One region of the Paenibacillus sp. FSL H3-0457 genome, then DNA from elsewhere that is predicted to be linked to it. Evidence: riboswitches for the same ligand, from Rfam matches in the RefSeq annotation. Region 1 holds a riboswitch; each other region holds the start of a gene.
What was found. Region 1 has a riboswitch for thiamine pyrophosphate ahead of tenA (thiaminase II). Riboswitches for the same ligand answer to the same signal wherever they lie in the genome.
Positions count from the first base shown of each region.

Region 2: another riboswitch for thiamine pyrophosphate. It lies ahead of MHH25_RS04655 (ABC transporter ATP-binding protein); the one in region 1 lies ahead of tenA (thiaminase II).
Region 3: another riboswitch for thiamine pyrophosphate. It lies ahead of MHH25_RS17720 (thiamine phosphate synthase); the one in region 1 lies ahead of tenA (thiaminase II).

Region 1 is NZ_CP150283.1:3,641,585-3,647,668, forward strand. Features, by position in the region: gene MHH25_RS16090 (endo-1,4-beta-xylanase) at 1-2,267, shown strand, start outside; TPP riboswitch at 2,474-2,571, shown strand; gene tenA (thiaminase II) at 2,685-3,347, shown strand; gene MHH25_RS16100 (spore coat protein) at 3,558-3,854, opposite strand; gene MHH25_RS16105 (hypothetical protein) at 3,866-4,066, opposite strand; gene MHH25_RS16110 (zinc-dependent alcohol dehydrogenase) at 4,098-5,234, opposite strand; gene MHH25_RS16115 (spore coat protein) at 5,231-5,617, opposite strand; gene MHH25_RS16120 (hypothetical protein) at 5,629-5,871, opposite strand; gene MHH25_RS16125 (hypothetical protein) at 6,060-6,084, shown strand, end outside.
Region 2 is NZ_CP150283.1:1,013,967-1,020,050, forward strand. Features, by position in the region: gene thiD (bifunctional hydroxymethylpyrimidine kinase/phosphomethylpyrimidine kinase) at 1-49, opposite strand, end outside; gene thiM (hydroxyethylthiazole kinase) at 46-858, opposite strand; gene MHH25_RS04645 (ABC transporter substrate-binding protein) at 1,787-2,860, opposite strand; gene MHH25_RS04650 (ABC transporter permease) at 3,028-3,858, opposite strand; gene MHH25_RS04655 (ABC transporter ATP-binding protein) at 3,848-4,612, opposite strand; TPP riboswitch at 4,771-4,873, opposite strand; gene MHH25_RS04660 (radical SAM/SPASM domain-containing protein) at 5,092-5,967, shown strand.
Region 3 is NZ_CP150283.1:4,006,822-4,012,905, forward strand. Features, by position in the region: gene MHH25_RS17705 (thiazole synthase) at 1-87, opposite strand, end outside; gene thiS (sulfur carrier protein ThiS) at 90-293, opposite strand; gene thiO (glycine oxidase ThiO) at 290-1,456, opposite strand; gene MHH25_RS17720 (thiamine phosphate synthase) at 1,474-2,136, opposite strand; TPP riboswitch at 2,363-2,472, opposite strand; gene MHH25_RS17725 (ABC-F family ATP-binding cassette domain-containing protein) at 2,547-4,097, opposite strand; gene MHH25_RS17730 (hypothetical protein) at 4,236-5,219, opposite strand; gene MHH25_RS17735 (hypothetical protein) at 5,206-5,757, opposite strand; gene MHH25_RS17740 (hypothetical protein) at 5,754-6,084, opposite strand, start outside.

The DNA of each region.
Region 1 (6,084 bases):
TCGGTAGCGTGAAAATTGCCAAAGCAGAATGGAATACATGGCACAAAATCACCGGAAAATTTCAGTATAGCGATGATCCCACTGAATTGAATTTGTTCATCGAAACACCCTACATCTCTGAAGATAGCGTAGATACGTTATCGTTCTATGTGGATGATGTATCATTTACTCTGGCCGAGCAACTGGAGATTGAAGAAGGGATTCTGTCTCTGAAAGACCTGTATCAAGATGATTTCCCCATTGGTGCAGCGGTGTATCGCTGGCAGTTGGAAGGCGCATATGGACAACTGCTCACAAAGCACTTTAACAGCTTGACCGCAACCTACGAGATGAAACCGAAGTACATGTCTCCTTCCGAAGGTGTTTATGAGTTCGAGGCAGCCGATCAATATGTTCAGTTCGCCGAGGAGCATGGTATGGGCGTACGCGCACATGCGTTGTTGTGGCATATTGATGCAGCAGAGTGGATGTTCAAGGATCCTCAGGGTAACCCTGCGAGTCGAGAATTACTACTTGCCCGGATTCAGGATTACGTTGAAACCGTCATGACCCGATACAAAGGTAAGATCTATGCCTGGGATGTGGTAAACGAGGCGATTGCGGATAGCAATGGTGATGCCAACGGTTTACGTAAAAGTCCCTTTTATGAACTAATTGGTCCGGATTATATTGAGAAAACCTATGAATTCGCTCGTGCAGCCGATCCGAATGCCAAATTATATTACAACGAATACTTCACGGAAATCTCTGAGAAAAGAGAGCATATGTATCAGTTGGTCAAACGACTGAAAGAGAAAGGGCTCATCGATGGTGTGGGTTTGCAATCCCACTATAACCTGGAATCCCCGCCCATCAAGGAAATTGAAAAAACGATCAGCATGTTCGCCGAACTTGGATTGGATATTCAGATCACGGAACTGGATGTGGATAGCGGAATTCCATTTGGTGAAGAGATGTCCGATGAAGTTGCAGTAAAGCAGGCGTATCGATATAAGGAACTGTTGGATTTGTACAAAAAACACAAAGACCACATTTCTTCAGTTACCTTATGGGGACTCCAAGATGAGAAGTCTTACAACAACCAGGCTATGCTGTTTGATTCAGCCCTGAAGGCCAAAAAGGCATACTGGGGACTCGTGGATGAATCCAGTTTGCCTGTGTTGACGCAGAGAGCCGTCTCACTTTCGGGTAAACCGGATATCAAAAAACAGACACAAGATCCGCTCTGGAACAAAGCGGTGTCTACTCCACTGAAGGGTGACTCTTCGGGATCAGCCAGTTTCCGCACTTTATGGGATCATAGTAACCTGTATATCCTCGTGGATGTACAGGATGCAAAGGCAGATGTGAATGACAGAGTAGATATCTTTGTTGATCTCAATAATGGCAAGACCACTTCATATGAAGCAGATGACCGACACGTAATCATTAAGCGGTCGGGCAAAGCTGAGGGTGTGGAGCAGCGTTCATATCGTGTACGCGAGACAAAAGCCGGATATCAGGTTGAATTGTCCATTCCGTGGGGTGGTATCCAAGTCGGATCAGAATATGAAGCCGGATTGGATATCCGTGTGACTGATGGCGGTTCAAGTGGGACACAACCTTATAATCCACTGTACTGGAATGATAGAACACAATCTCAGGAACAGGATACAAGCAAATACGGCGTGATTCAACTCGCCCCTATGCCCAAATCTGCACAAGCTGTGCAAGGGATTGTTCAGATTGATGGGAAGAAAGACACATCATGGAATAAGGCTGCACCATTTGAAGTAAAACGGTTGAACCAGAGCGAAGGTGCAGAGGCAGTGGCTCGCGCAATGTGGTCAGGTGAGTATCTATACCTGCTGATCGACGTCACTGATCCAAACATCATTACAGATAGTATCAACCCATGGGATCAGGATTCGGTTGAGATTTTCCTGGACGAGAATCACCAGCGCACACCGTATTTTCAATATGATGATGCCCAGTTCAGAATCAGTGCAGACAATGTGGGAACCTTTGCAGGGGGTGCCTCACCTGGACGCCTTGTAAGTGCTGTGAAGAAAACAAATAAAGGATATCTCGTAGAAGCCAGAATTCATTTACAATCATTGACGCCCAAAGCAGGAAATGTTCTCGGTTTCGAGCTCCAAATTAACGACAACCAGGGCGGAGGTAAGCAGAGCGTAGCCAAGTGGAATGATACGACCAATGAGAGCTGGAGAAATACTTCCCAGTACGGAATACTCACTTTTGTCGGAAAGAACAAACTCGGGCATTAAACCATCGGCAGTAGTTGCAAGAATAGAAACCATCATAACAGTGGCTGAAACTCAACCATTGTTGTGATGGTTTTCATCGTTTACATACGTCACCAAAGGTGATGAGGGGCGATACAATCTTCCTTGACTATATTTAACAGCCCTTGATATACTAAATGGATGTTATTTTATCTTTTATGGGAATAGGAAAGTAATCAACTACATACAACCGTTTGCGAGGGAGCCTTAACCGGCTGAGAGGGTGTTAAACCGACCTTACCTGATTTGGATAATGCCAACGTAGGGATGCAACGATGAAACACTGTACTTGGGTAGCTCATGCGAACCCCCTTGTTTTAGTGTATTTGTCTGCGAAACATCCATAGGATGTTTCGTTTTTTTGTTTTTAAATACGTACATTATGAATTGGAGGAACACATGTTGACTATTTCAGAGAGACTATATCAGGCAGCACAGCCTGTGTGGAAGGAATGTCTTGAGCATCCCTTTGTTAAAGGAATCGGAGATGGTTCCTTAACGGTTGAACAATTTCGTTATTATTTGCTGCAAGACTACTTGTACCTGTTCGATTATGCCCGCGTATTTGCACTAGGTATTGTCAAGTCGCACGACCCCAAATTGATGCAGTTTTTTAGTGAAAACGTAGATAACATCCTGAATGGTGAAATGAAAATTCATCGTTCTTATATGGAGCGATTAGGAATTACAGAGGATCATGTTTTCCAGGTAAAACCTGCCCTGAAAAATGCAGCCTATACTAACTATATGCTCTCTGTTTCCCATGCGGGTGGCATAGCAGAAGTACTTGTATCCATTCTGGCCTGCTCATGGAGCTATGCAGAGATTGGTCAAGTCCTTGCCCAAAAGCCAGGTGCAGCTGAGCATCCTTTTTACGGAGAGTGGATCACAGGATATGCTTCCTCTGAATACAACAGCAACAATCAATCCCTAGTGACGTTAACTGATAAGCTATTAGAAGGCTGTAGCGAGGGAACGTACCAACGGATGGAGGATATTTTCGTGATGTGCAGTCGCTTTGAGCTTGATTTTTGGGAAATGTCATGGAAGCTGGAGCCTTAAGTTCACTGTAGTCAATTAAAGTAGAGAGCAGCGGCCATAAACAGTCTCAGGATAGAAATAAGTAGAATACGTAAAGGAACGCTTGCAATAAGCGTGTTTCGTGACGATGCCAAAAAAAGGGCGGATAGTATCCGCCTTTTTTCATTGTTGAAATTCTTGACACAGGGACATTTTGTTCTCTGAAGTCTCTGGCTAAAATCAAAAAGGGTGTCAGGACGGAATGTTCATAGCAGTCTGAATGTTTTTCAGATCGAGCTGAATTTGCTCTGCAATATGGTAAGGGTGGTATAAACCATGCTGCACCATGTAATTTGATATCTTTTCATGAGAATCTATGGCTTCATCGAGCTGTTTCATCAAAATTTGTTTGATTTCGGGGGTGGCACATTCGGTCACAGCCATGGCGTAGTTTCTGACACCGCTCTTGGCGTTCATCAAAAAATCCATTGCGATCACGTCATCGGTCAGCGTATTAAGACCAGTCATGTGTTCTAATATTGGGTTCATTTTTTTATCTCCTATACAGTCGCTTTAGACAGCACTCCACCGAGCTCCTGAAGCTGCTGTTGTGATAAGATCGCATCTTGTTGCAAAATTTGCTTGAGCTCCGGGTCGGTTACCAGAGCTTGCATGGTCTTGGATTTAGTCATACAAACCGTCTTGAACGCAGCTATTTCATGTACCTCGAGCATCTCATGCAAAGCGTATGTGGAATCCATTCAGATTGTCCTCCCATGTATCTATTCATATTTAAGGCTTTAAGATGACTTTAATGCAATCGTCCGTTTTTGTATCGAACACTTCATAGCCCCGTTTGGCCTCGCTGAGCGGAATGACGTGCGTAACAATGTCGCCAGGGTCCACTTTGCCAGACGTAACCAACTCGTACATGTATGGCATGTAGTGAATGACCGGAGCTTGTCCGGAACGGATATTCACGTTTCGCTGCATGATATCACCGAGCGGGAATCCGTTATAACGTCCGCCGTATACCCCAGTGACTTGAATGGTGCCACCTTTGCGAACAGCCTGAGATGCAATGATAAATGCGCTCATGGTGCCGCCTTGCAGTTTCATACCGCTGGCTAGAAATTCAAGATCGCTCATCTTGCCGTCCATTCCTACCGCATCAATGACAACATCGGCGCCGCCTTTGGTCATTTCCTTGAGAGTGTTCCCAATATTCTTATCCTGTTCGAAGTTTACTATTTCCACATTGTTTGTTCGCTTCGCATGCTTTAAGCGGTAATCGACATAGTCGACGGCTATGACCCGCTTAGCTCCTTTCAGCCAGCAGAACTTCTGGGCTAGGAGTCCGACCGGGCCGCAGCCGAGCACAATGACCGTATCTCCATTTTTAACGCCGGCGTTATCTACGCTCCAGAATGCCGTCGTCATGGCATCGGCGATCAAGCTTAGCTTTTCGTCCGGTTGTTCGCAGTTTTCAGGGATCTTAAAGTGGGTAAAATTAGCAAATGGGACCCGTAAATACTCCGCTTGCCCGCCGGGATATCCGCCGGTCGTTCCGGAGTAGCCGAAATATGCGCCCATATCCCCGTGTTCGTTGGAATTGTCACATTGGCTTTCCAGCTGATTTTTGCAAAAAAAGCATTCTCCGCATGCGATGTTAAACGGGATGATTACGCGGTCGCCTTTTTTTACCTTGGTCACGCCAGGGCCCACTTCTTCTACGATCCCCATCGGCTCATGTCCGATGACATAGTTTTCCTGAAGGTTAGGGATCATCCCGTGAATAAGATGAAGGTCAGAACCGCAAATCGCGGTACTGGTGATCTTTACGATCATATCGTCCGGTTTCACAATCTTCGCATCCGGCACCTCTTTGACCACGACATTTTTAACCCCTTGATACGTTACCGCCTTCATGCTTTATGTCCTCCAATATGTTCATCTGGGGTCCGATCAAACATCCCTTTACGTGACGTATCACCCGGGAACAGATTCATCTGCCCGATCATCACCGTATTTTTCGCCGAAAGCTGATCGAGTTGGTACTGTTCGTTCAGCTCATAAGGATGAAACCATTTTTTGCGAATCATGAGCTCCGAAATTTCTTGGTGCATTGAAATTCCCTGCTTCAGATGAGTATGCAACAGGGCTCTTACATCCGGTGAAGCCGTTTCCGTCAGGGCGATGGACAAATTACGTACACCCTCCTTGGCACGAAGAAGGAAGTCCATGGCAAAAGTCATATCTGCCATTTCCGGCATATTCAATGAATTAATCGGATCTAAATAATCGGTATTCATCTGAGTTCCCCTTAATGTGTTATAGGTGTCGGATTATTCGGAACGGGTGCTTGAAAAGGAGCTCTTGCGTAGATTGCTTGCAGCTCAGCAATCTGTTGTATGGATTGAATTACGTCTTTCTGCATTAATGCTTTTAGCTCTTGGTCAAAGACCAGGCCTTGCATAAGTTTCGACTTAGCGATGCAGAGCGTTTTGAAGTTTAACGCTTCATGCAGTTCCATCGATTCGTGCGGCGCTAGCGTTGGATTAGCCATTCAGAAATGATCCCCTCCTTTTTCATCAAGATTAGATTTTCCAATGCATCGGATCTTATACTAATATGGATCACCGGAGAGGTAAGATCCGAATATTCCCATACAGTCGCAGGGATATAAACAAAATCTCAATCCCATACTTATTTCTGTTTAAATGAATGATCTTACTCATGGAAGGAGGAGTCACGGTGCCCAATAAAAACAAAATTGATC
Region 2 (6,084 bases), 2.6 Mb from region 1:
CGCCCCCGTTATCAGAGCCTGCAATGGTTAGCGCTTGAGCAATGCTCATACTGCACCTCCACGGGTCTGACGGATCTGTGCGCGTTCTGCCAAGAGATCAGGTGTCACTTGTGCCAGTTGATTCAACAACTCAATCTGGAAGCTGCCGGGTCCCAGGTGAGCCGTACGTTCTGCTGCCAGTTCAGCCGATACACCATAAAAAGCGAGCGCTTCAACAACGCTGCCTAGAAGATCGGCTCCTGATTCCGCTATGGCTGTAAAAGCACCAATCACCGAACTGAGCAGACAGCCAGCACCTGTGACCTGAGTGAGCAGTGCATGACCATTACTCGTGAGAAATGTGGATTGTCCATCAGTAATAATATCTTCTTTTCCGGTAATGACCACGACACAGCCAAGTTTATGCGCTGCCCGCTCCGCAATGCCGATTCGGTCGCCCTCACCTGATCCTGCGTCCACACCTTTAATACTCCAACTCTCACCGATGACATTGGCGACCTCTGCCACATTGCCGCGCAGTACCGTGAGACGAAGTTCACGAATGAGCATCTGCACGGTTTCCGTGCGATAAGTGGTTGCGCCTGCGCCGACGGGATCAAGCACCACAGGCACGTGATGCGAATTAGCCGATTGGCCTGCCAGACGGATCGCCCGAACGACTTTGTCATCGAGTGTACCGATGTTGAGTACCACGGCTCCTGACATCTTGGCGACATCAGCGACCTCTTCATGAGCATAGGCCATAAAAGGGGACGCACCGAGTGCAAGCAGACCATTGGCTGTGAAGGGAGCCACGACAAGGTTAGTGATATTGTGTACCAGCGGATTTTGCGTACGAACACGTTCCAGATAAGACATATAATTTCCTCCTTGTTTTGAAGTAACCCGATCGGCGGAAGTCCGATATCTGGAGTCACTCAACAGAATAATTGGATATGAGTTCCCTTGTTGAGTTGGGGCGCAGAGTCTAACAACAGCCAGATGCATTAATGCGGGAAAAGCAGAAACGTAAAATCTAAATTAATTTCATAACTCACTAAAATGGATTTTTGGAACTGGATATAGACAAATTGAATCATTCTGATCGATATCTAGCGAAACAATAAAAAACGAAACGATACAAAATACAGAAAGTGAACAGAGTGAATTTCTCCAAACTTAGGCAAGCAATACTGTGATGGATGTTAGCATCCAACCAGTGTCTTGAAGTCCAGGCTGGTCGATACCCAACTGATTGGGGCACGATCGATCGGGGCACGACTGGTCAGACGATGTTTCTAAAGAACACAGGACGTCTTATTTGGCTGTCAGGTCCTCCTTTTGAAATGTAAGGAACATCAGACACGTTATTCCCAGAATCTCCTGACCAAAACGCTGCAAACAGCTATTTATTCTGATATAACATGTTTCAGGTTCTTTAGATTTCTGCAACCGCTCCAAATCCCTGAATAGGACGCCTCAGATTCGTTAGCAGTCGTAGCATGCTCTGTTTCGATCAAGTTAAGGAGCGTTTCAGCTCCCAGTAGGCTTGAAGATAAGCGCTAATTACATTACCAAATACATATCAACAAGCCACCCAAACGCATATCAAGCTGCCCAATTGCACATCAAGCCACTTAGGATTGTTATAAATTCTGATCCTCCGATGCTTGCTTCAGGCCAATTCCATTCCACAAACCTTTATGCATCCGATCCTCACGTTCTTGCTAACTTTACTTTTAATCACATTGCTTTCATTCCCTTTATGTTCAATCACTTTTCCTTTATTCGCGTTGCTCTCCTTTATTTACTCTCCTTGCAGAGTAATAAAAGCATCCTCGGCTTTCACCGATTCAGGAATCAAATCCTGTTCAACGAGCCATGCACGTACATTTTCCCACGATTCCATTTCCTGCCGACCAAATGGTTGGCCTTCTTCATTCATGAGTGGTAGCAGAATTGCCAGGCTTTTAGTTTCGATCTCCGGGTCAAGCGGTGATGTTTCATTCTCATGAGCGAGCAGAATACTCAAGGCTTCTTCTGGATGCTCAGTCACATATTTCTGTCCTTCCTGGACCGCTTTGAGAAACCGGGTAAGTTGGTCTTTTTTCGCTTCAATGCCAGCTTCACTTGCGGTCAGGACCAATTCATAATAATCAGGCACACCATAATCGACGGGGGTAATCGATTTCATGGCATGTCCTTCTTTCTCCAAAATCAATTGCTCATGGTTAATAAAACCACCCATAATCGCATCTGCCTGTCCGGAAGCCAGCGAAGGAATCAGATCGAACCCAACATCAACCAGATTCATGTTGTCGGGATTGCCACCATCGTGGCTAATCATCGTACGAACCATCGCTTCATACAGCGGAATCGAAGAATAACCGACAGTTTTTCCTTCAAGATCTTTGGGTGAGCTCACGTTGCCATTTGCTTCGGTCAACAGATGCACAAGCGGGTGGCGAACAACAGCAGCAATGGAACGTACAGGAATGTTCTCGCCACGAGCGAGCAAAATTTGGGGCTGGTAGCTTAGGGCCAGATCAATTTTTCCGGCAGCAACAAGTTTGAGTGAATCATTGGTATCCGCAGGCATCTGAATTTCGACATCCAGACCTTGGTCTGCAAAGTATCCTTTTTCCTGAGCCACATAGATGAAGGAGTGTACTGCATTCGGGTACCAGTCGAGCATGATAGACAGTTTATCTTTGGCGTCTGATGCAGGTTCGGTTGCAGACGGATCTGTTTGCTGTGTATTGGTTGCCGAATCTGTTGTTGGCGTATTTTGGCTATTGTCTGTGGTGCTGCATCCGCTAACGATCAGCAAAAGGCTAATGAGTATGATGGGAAGCAGGGAGTATATACCTTTGTTATTCATAAATGAAGTTCCTCATTTCATCGTTTTGATTTGTAGAAAATGGGCAACAGCATGTTAACGATAATGTGACAATGAACTGATTGAAGATGTTGCTGAAATTGTGCATAAGATATGTTTTGTTTTGAAGATTGTAACTACTGTATTTACATCTAATTTCTGTCTAAGTATTATCCAACCTTTCTTTTGCCTCCATGACGATGACGCCGTATGCTAAACCGTTTCTCCAGCCAGGTAATCAGTACAAACAAAACGATCCCAAGCAGGGATAACAGCAAAATGGCGGCAAACATCGCATCCGTGTTCATGTTGCTGGACATACGACGGCTGAAGTACCCTAGACCTTTGCTACCACCGAGCCATTCGCCAATCGTTGCCCCAACCACGCAGTACACCACAGACATCTTTAGCCCCGAGAAAAAAGAGGGAAGTGCCAGCGGAACCTGGAGTTTGCAAAAAATATCCCACTTGCTGGCGCCCATGGTGAGCAACAGTTCACGCTGCTCTGGATCGCCTTGGCGGAGTCCATCGTAGGTACTGACCACAATGGGGAAGAATGCGATTAAAAATACCACGGCGACTTTGCTCCACAACGTGTAACCAAACCACAGGATAAATACGGGGGACAAGGCAATCAACGGTATGGTCTGACTGATCACGATGAAGGGATACAAGGCCTTTTCAATCGATCGGTTCATATGCATGCCTGTTGCCAGCGTAATTCCAGTCACTATGGACAAGACAAAACCAACAACAACCTCCATAAAGGTAGCAGGCAGATGGATGGTCAACAGCAGACGGCGATGTTCAACCAGTGAGCTTGCGATGGCCGTAGGTGCAGGAATGATGAAGGAGGGCACCCATCCCATACGCACAATCACTTCCCAGATCGCCATTAATAAGAACATGAGCATAATAAACAAACCATATTGGGAAAACGACCTCGAGAGCCACTTTAAACACCACGTCCAAACGCTAACCTCAGCTCTATCATTTTGCATGTAATTGTTCCTCCAGTTGTTGCCTCATCTGCACGAGAGCCAGTTCGTAGATCATGTCCGAATGCCTTGGGCGTGGTAAAGGAACCGTCATCTCCCGCAACTGCTGACCTTGCCCCCCTGGAGTTAACAGAATGATACGGTCACTTAACAGCAGGGCTTCTTCAATGTCATGTGTAATGAACAGCACGGTTTGGCCAAAGCCCTCCCACAGCTCGAGCAACCAGCGATGCATTTCTCGTTTGGTTAAGGCGTCGAGTGCACCGAAGGGTTCATCCAGCAACATGAGCTGCCCGCCTGTAAGTAAGGTACGCAGCAATGCCACCCGCTGCCGCATGCCGCCGGACAATTCATCTGGATAGGCCTGTTCATAACCCGACAGGCCGAACCTTGCCAATCCAGCTAGGATGTTGGCACGTAACTTGTCCTTGTCCTGTCGGCCTCGTGCCAACTCGGAAGGAAGCATGCAGTTCTCCATGACGGTACGCCAGGATAACAGCAGATCTTTCTGCGGCATATAGGCGACTCGTCCGAGCCGTTGTCCGTGCGGTACATCAGCAATATCGATGGTGCCGACGGTTGGCTCATGCAAGCCTGCGAGTAGCTTGAAGAGCGTGCTTTTACCTGACCCGCTGGAGCCAATGAGCGAGACAAATTCTCCTTGTTGGACCTTAAGCGACACATTGGCGAGCACGGGTGAATCCTTTTTTTCAGGAAAAGCGAAGCTAACGTTCTCAATGGTTACATGGTTGTTCATCTGATCCTCACCCCCTTGATGTCAGACTGCTGGAATAACAACGGCATCCTATACTCTGCAAAAGGAACAAAAAAGACCCACCCATTTCCGGAGAAATGAGTGGGTCTGTAAGTTAAATCCGCAATTTATCTTCACATACATGAAAAAAATCCGCTTACTAAAAGGCCGCTCCACTTCCCTCCGCTGGTATGATCCAGATCAGGTTCAAAGGGTCCGAATAATCATATTCGTCTCAGCCGCAAGGCTCCCCTAGTGCAAAAGTTCAAGATATGCAGTTGTCTGTTCAGCATATATCACTCGAACATGAACTGTAAAGAGGCAGCATGATGGAATTCTTGAGATGAACTTGGAGTCAGACCCGAACAACTGAACAATTTACCTGGGCTCCCTAACCCGATATAATAGGGGTGGCGCATATTGGCCGGATCACAAAATGCAGGTGGGATTGTTCTCCCTCCTAGGCAGAATGGGGACCCGAGTTGAAAACGTTCAAAAAAGTATATATTGAGATCACGAGTATCTGCAATCTGGCATGCAGCTTCTGTCCGCAGACACAGCGTGCCAAAGGATTCATTGACCCTGAAGTCTTCAACAATATACTGGATCAAGTTAAACCACACACCAATCATATTTATCTACATGTCAAAGGCGAACCCTTGTTGCATCCCAAAATAGATTTGTTGCTCGATTCCGCACATGAGAAGGGACTCAAGGTGAACATTACAACGAATGGTACACTGCTGCCCAAGACTCAGCATAAATTGCTTGGCAAACCGGCGCTGCGGCAGATGAATTTCTCCCTGCACAGTTTCGATGGGCATGAAGGTTCAACAGACCGTGACGGATACCTGCGTCATATTTTGTCCTTTGTACACGAGGCCGTTAAGCACAATGTCATCATCTCATTTCGGTTGTGGAATCTGACACAGGATAACTTCACAAATGCTCAGATGAATCGAAATCGGGAGACCCTTGAAGTATTGGAACGTGAGTTCAATCTGGATTTCCGCATTGAGGAAAAAGTAGTTCCAGGCAGCGGGGTCAAAATTGCCCCGAATGTATACCTGAATCAGGACCATGAGTTCCAGTGGCCGAGTCTGGATGCACCTGAAGATGACGGCAAAGGCTTCTGCCATGCACTTCGCGGTCAGGCAGCTGTGCTTGTAGATGGAACGGTGGTTCCATGCTGTCTCGATGGCGAGGGTGTGATTAACCTGGGTAATGTGCACGAGAAGTCATTCTCGGAGATTATTGAGGGTGAGCGAGCGAACAATCTGGTATATGGCTTCTCCAAACGCGAAGCTGTAGAAGAGTTGTGTAGAAAGTGCGGTTATCGTCAGAGATTTGGAGCCTGATATTTTATATCAGCAAGCCAGAAGACATTCAAGATCACACATTTGGAGACAAATGTAGTGGTCTTTCTTTGTTATTGGGGATTAAGTGAGGGGTACATACGTTACAAATGAGCATAC
Region 3 (6,084 bases), 370 kb from region 1:
AGCCTGACTTTGCACTTCCAGATCCGAAAACTTACCTGTTCCAAGCAACAATCTGGACTCAAACGTATATTTACCAATGTTCAACATCATCAACCGCCTCCTACAAAATGTACAATCTCAATTCGATCGCCTTCTCTTAATGCTGTCGTTTCATGATACTCACGGGTTAAAATATGCTTGTTCAGCTCTACAACTACAGTCTTGACATGCAGGTCAAAAGATTGGAGCAATTTATCCACACGATTCAATCTGTCTTCAATCTCCATCCGTTGACCATTAACGATGATATTCACTGCACCACTCCCTTTCTATTCAATCGCTCAGGGGTCAGCGCCTCAATTCCGAGTTCTTCTGAGCTTTTGCCAGCGAGCAACTCAGCGATAAGCCTGCCTGTTATCGCACTAAGTAAGATACCGTTGCGGTAATGCCCAAAGGCGGCGAACAGCCCGGGTATACTCTTGCATGCACCTATATAAGGCAGTCCATCGGGAGTTGCCGGTCTCACGCCTGCCCACGCTCGTATAAATTGCGCTTCTTTCATCCCAGGCACCCAGTGGGTAGCCGCTGTGATCAGCTTCTGAACACCCTGTACAGAAACGTTCAGATCCGTTCTGCCTGGCAGACTGGTTGCCCCGAGCCAAACTTCGCCATTGGCTTTGGGAACAATATAGATATCCTCTGCATACACCGTTCTGTCAGGTCTGTACCCTGCATGTTCATCTGCGAACTGAACGGCGGCTATTTCACCTTTTACCGACCACACAGGCAAGCTCAGATTCACATGTCTCATCAACTCTTCACTCTGTAATCCAGCCGCTATAATGACATGTTTGCATCTCATCTCGCCGATCGATGTGTTGATCCCCTGCACGCCGTGTTCGTTTGCTTGCACACGTATATCCTGTATGTCCTCCATAACCTGTGCTCCCAATACTTGAGCGGATTCAGCATATGCCTTTGTTAGATGGACTGGAAGAATCTCACTCTCGTAAGGTCTGTAGTAGGCTCCATACGTATCTCTGTTAAGCCATGGTGCCTCCTGTTGCACAACGGAACGATCCCACCACACCTCATCAGCAGACAACGCAGACTTCCGATTATTCTTATAGCTGCTTAATTCACTGTATGAACGAAAAGGAGTTAGGAATCCATGGCGTTGCAGACCAACCTCTACATCACTGAGGGTAGCCATTAGTACCTTTTGCTCATGAAGTAACTGCCTGCTCTGCCTGGCAAGCTTAGCCATCAAAGGATGAGCAAAATCCTCACTGTCTGCCGCCAGCATTCCAGCAGCTGCGCAAGAAGTGCCTCCTGCAATCGCCGAACGATCTACCAGCAGTACATCCTGTCCACGGGAAGCAAGCTCATACGCAATGGCACAACCAACAACGCCTCCGCCTACAATAATCGTTTCTGCATGAATCTTATCCAATTTATCAGTAATGATCTTTTTCATCCTCTCATCTCCTTGATTCAGCGGCTCAAACTTTCTGTAGCAACGATAGCCTGCCTTAATGATTCAGCGGCCCGATCCGGGGAATCGCTCGCCCATACATTCGAAATCACAGCGACTCCCTGTGCGCCTGCAGAGCGAATAGCGTGAATGTTTCCCGGTTCGATGCCCCCAATCGCCATGACAGGAATGGAGACACCAGAGCACACTTCAGCCAGAGCATATAATCCTCTTGGTTCAAGATCAGGCTTACTGTTGGTTGAGTAGACATGCCCGAAGAAAAGGTAATCGGCTCCCCGTTCTTCAGCGATTTTTGCCTCATCGATTGAATGAACAGATACACCCAGACGAATTCGCTGGACATTACTTATAACAGCAGGGTTGTAGTTACGTATAGCCTCTTGCCCCCAATGCACACCGCCATAGATGTCATTCTGTGGTGGCAGTTCTGAACCATTGATAACGATGCGACAAGACGGAACGCCAACACCACGCAGACTTTCAGCCCAACCGATCTTTTGTTGCCACGAGAGTTGTTTCTCTCGTATATGGATGTAGTCCACCCATGGCCAAACGTCCTTTGCAGCTTTTACAAAAGATGCTTGAGTCCCTACACCCGTAGATACAACATGCAGTTCAAATGATCCGTGTACACGTTCATGAGAAATTACCGTACTGTTCATCTCCTTCCATGCGTGAATGCTATGAAAACACAAAAAAGCCACTCCCGTAGGGGAGTGGCTGCGTATTAATTATAGGACCAGATGACTGACTGATACATACAGTTCATTTCGTGCAATAAAGCTATAGACCTTATAGCCATAACGTTATACACGCAACTGCATGTTTCAATTTACTAAGCAAGACGGTTGAATTCTTTCGAATTGCCGTTTGCTCACGTCATTCACTGAAACGCGCTCGCCACTTCCCTACGCTGGTATGATCCAGATCAGGTGCAAAGGGTCCGGAATCGCATTCTTCCATCTCAGCCACATCGTGCGGCCCCCCTAGTGTTCATATGAAGTTGTAGCCTATGTTACCATAGAAGGATTTTTTTGTCACCGTTCATTTCTATTAGCGTTGCTTGAATTGTCTAATTTTTCTCAGACCATTCTTCAACATTCCATGTTTTGGTAACCCAACCCTCGTAGAAATCAGGTTCATGAGATACCAGCAACACCGTTCCCTTGAATTCTTGCAAGGCACGCTGTAACTCAGCTTTAGCTGTGACATCCAAATGGTTCGTCGGCTCATCGAATAGAATCCAGTTGCTTTCACGCATCAAGAGTTTGCATAGACGAACCTTGGCTTGCTCTCCACCACTCAGCATGTTAAGCGGACGGGTAATGTGCTCATTTTTCAACCCGCAGCGAGCGAGATGACCCCGGACCTCATTCTGGGTCAAATGTGAAAACTCATTCCAGACATCCTCAATCGGCGTGATATTTCCAGCACGAACTTCCTGCTCAAAATAGGCCGTTTCGAGATAATCTCCCAAAAAGGTCTTTCCACTGAGTGGAGATATTTTGCCCAAGATGGTTTTCAGCAGCGTCGATTTACCCACACCATTACAACCTACGATGGCAATTTTCTCACCACGTTCAATTGTCATTGTCATCTTAGGCAGCAAAGGATACGTATATCCAATTTCAAAATCAATGCCCTCAAAGACCGTTTTGCTACTCGCACGGGCATCCTTGAATTTGAACGTTGGTTTGGCCGCTTCATCTGGACGATCAATACGTTCAATTCTGTCCAGCTGTTTCTCCCGGCTCTTCGCTCGACCTGAAGTTGAAGCACGTGCCTTGTTACGCTGAATGAAATCTTCCTGCTTCTTGATGTACTCTTGCTGCTTCTCGTACGCATCAATATGCTGGGCTTTATTCATATCAGCCATCTCAAGGAACTTGTTATAGTTCGCTGCATATCTCGTTAATTTGGCAAATTCCAAATGATAAATGACATTTACTACTTCATTCATGAATTCCGTGTCATGGGAGATTAAGAGGAACGCATGAGGGTAGTCCTTCAGGTAACGTGACAACCATTCAATGTGCTCTACATCCAGATAGTTGGTCGGCTCATCCAGCAAAAGGGCTGTAGGTTTCTCAAGCAGAAGCTTGGCAAGAAGCACCTTGGTACGTTGCCCACCACTTAGAGCTGCGACATCCCGATCAAGACCAATTGCGGACAAACCAAGTCCATTGGCCATCTCTTCCACTTTTACGTCAATCAGATAAAAGTCGCCCTGTTCCAGTTGTTCCTGAATATCGCCCATCTCTTCCAGCAACTGCTCCAGCTTATCTGGATCTGCATCTGCCATCTGGTCCGTTATATTCATCATTTCTTTTTCTAATTCAAGCAACGGAAGGAATGCATCTTTAAGAACGTCACGAATGGTTTTGCCTGGGGTAAGCTTCGTGTGCTGATCCAGATATCCATAACGGACCTTAGGTGTCCATTCCACTTTTCCACTATCTTTAAGCAATTTACCGGTAAGGATGTTCATTAATGTGGATTTACCCACACCATTGGCACCAACAAGTCCTACGCGCTCTCCGGCAAGTAAACGAAACGATACATTTTTAAATAACGTGCGATCTCCAAAATTGTGACTTACGTTCTCTACTGACAATAAACTCATAAGATGAGGTTGCTCCTATCTATTAGACATTACTTTTGTTATTGTTCCGAAACCCTATTCTAGCACAGGTCCCGTCTTTTCTGAAAGTAATGTAAACAGTTCAGGAACCTCTTACATGATTTTATCATACAGGCTACCCTAACGATTAGAGCATTTATATTCGAAATAGCCTTGTGCAGCTGCTTGTCTTGCGTCTGTAAACACCTCTTCAGCACGGTAACCATTACCACATGTGGAGGGATAGTAGTACTTGATACCCGTTAAAGGATCTACCCCACCTACGATGGCCGTTTTCTTCACAAGTCTGCCTCCACCGATCGCATAATTGTTGATCTTTTGGTCACCCACACCTATACCTTGGATAAAGGCCATAATCCCTGTATCGTTAATGGAGTTGTACCAATCTTCCTGCGCAATCAGGGGCATCGTAAACGTATAGGAAATACCGTTCTTTCTGGCAAACTCATTATGGCGGTTAATCACATCAGCCAGATCATCCTGCACAGTAGTCACAATCCGGCTTTGTCTAACTTGCTCAAATACGCTGGTATTCTGAAGTAAAGGAATCTGAGAGCTAGCAGCGAGTTCTTTTTGGAATCCCTCAATCCATTTCCCTGCATTTGCGTCGTAGGCATATACGTAGTCGTCCAGTGTAAAGTTAATACTGTTACCATTAGAATCTGAATATGTATAAGGTTTCTTGGGACTCCATACTCGCTTGAAAGAATCTTCAAGGTTACCTGTCAACTCTGTTTCTGTGGACAACATATAAAAGCCGTCATAATCCAGAATAAGTACGGCAGGAATGTAATTAAACATGTTCCGAATAGCTGCGGGATCATCCTGAATCCCCATATTCAAAGCCATCGTCTGCGTAAATGTCAACAAGGCAAGTTCCTTATCGGCTTTAACAAACTTGGTTGAATCATAACCTGCTTCATCATTTTGTTTCTCATTCTGATGCATCACTGCACCTGCATCCATGACTGCAGTTTGAAGTACAGATCTGTATCGTTGGCCAAGATATTGAGCCTCCTCGGCATCTTGGGTATGGAGTGAGATGATCCAGAAGAGCGGGAAAAAGATCAGCACAAATACAATGGATAGCTCAGTAATCTTCATTGAGGACCATACCTCCGTATGTTACAAATACTGCTGAAGCCTGAGCCGTACCACTCAACCATTCACGAATGAGCATGGAAGGTGTACGATTTGTATTTTGGAGTGTCACGGTGAAAAAATCCCCTGTCGTCAACGTATATCTTCGGCCAGGATCATCAACCGGTATCACACCTGAGGATGGGAATAGTCTTTCTCGAATCTGAGCCGAATAATATCCATCCTGCACTACTTCATAGGTCCCGTTAAAACTGTTATTGTCCATCGGGTCTATATAGTGAGGTACATATTTCTTATGTAAATGTTCCATCGACACCTCATACACATTGCCCGTCTGGGCCAGTTGCCCCTCAAACTCAGCCAACATTCGAGGTGAAATATACCCTTTTGTTCGGACAGCATCAACAAAACGTGTTACATTCTGAACAGCCGTCATACGTGTTATATCATCCTGCCGATCGGCTGTTTCAGCAGCTGGGTACACATAGAGCAGAAGGACTGCGAGCAATACGGCAAGCAGCTTGGATGCGGCATTAATCAATTCACACTCGCCTCCTTCCAAAAAACAATCTTGAGCAGTTCTCCAGTTTCATTTCTTATAAACTCTGGTCTGTAGGTGGCATCGAGCTGGACAGGAATCGTCGCTGTTTTGCTGACAAGTGGATCGATCACATACGAAGTTCCATCTACCTCCACAGTAATGCCTGTGCCTGTCATCTGTCTCACGGTATGCAACACTTCCGCACCACTATACTGATACGGATTGGTGGTATGCAGTGTTGTTGTCAGCCGACCTTCCATGCCTGCTGTTGTCTGTACTCTGTCGTTCAAGGCCGCTGATAAAATCTTAACATTCTGTTGCCCGTAC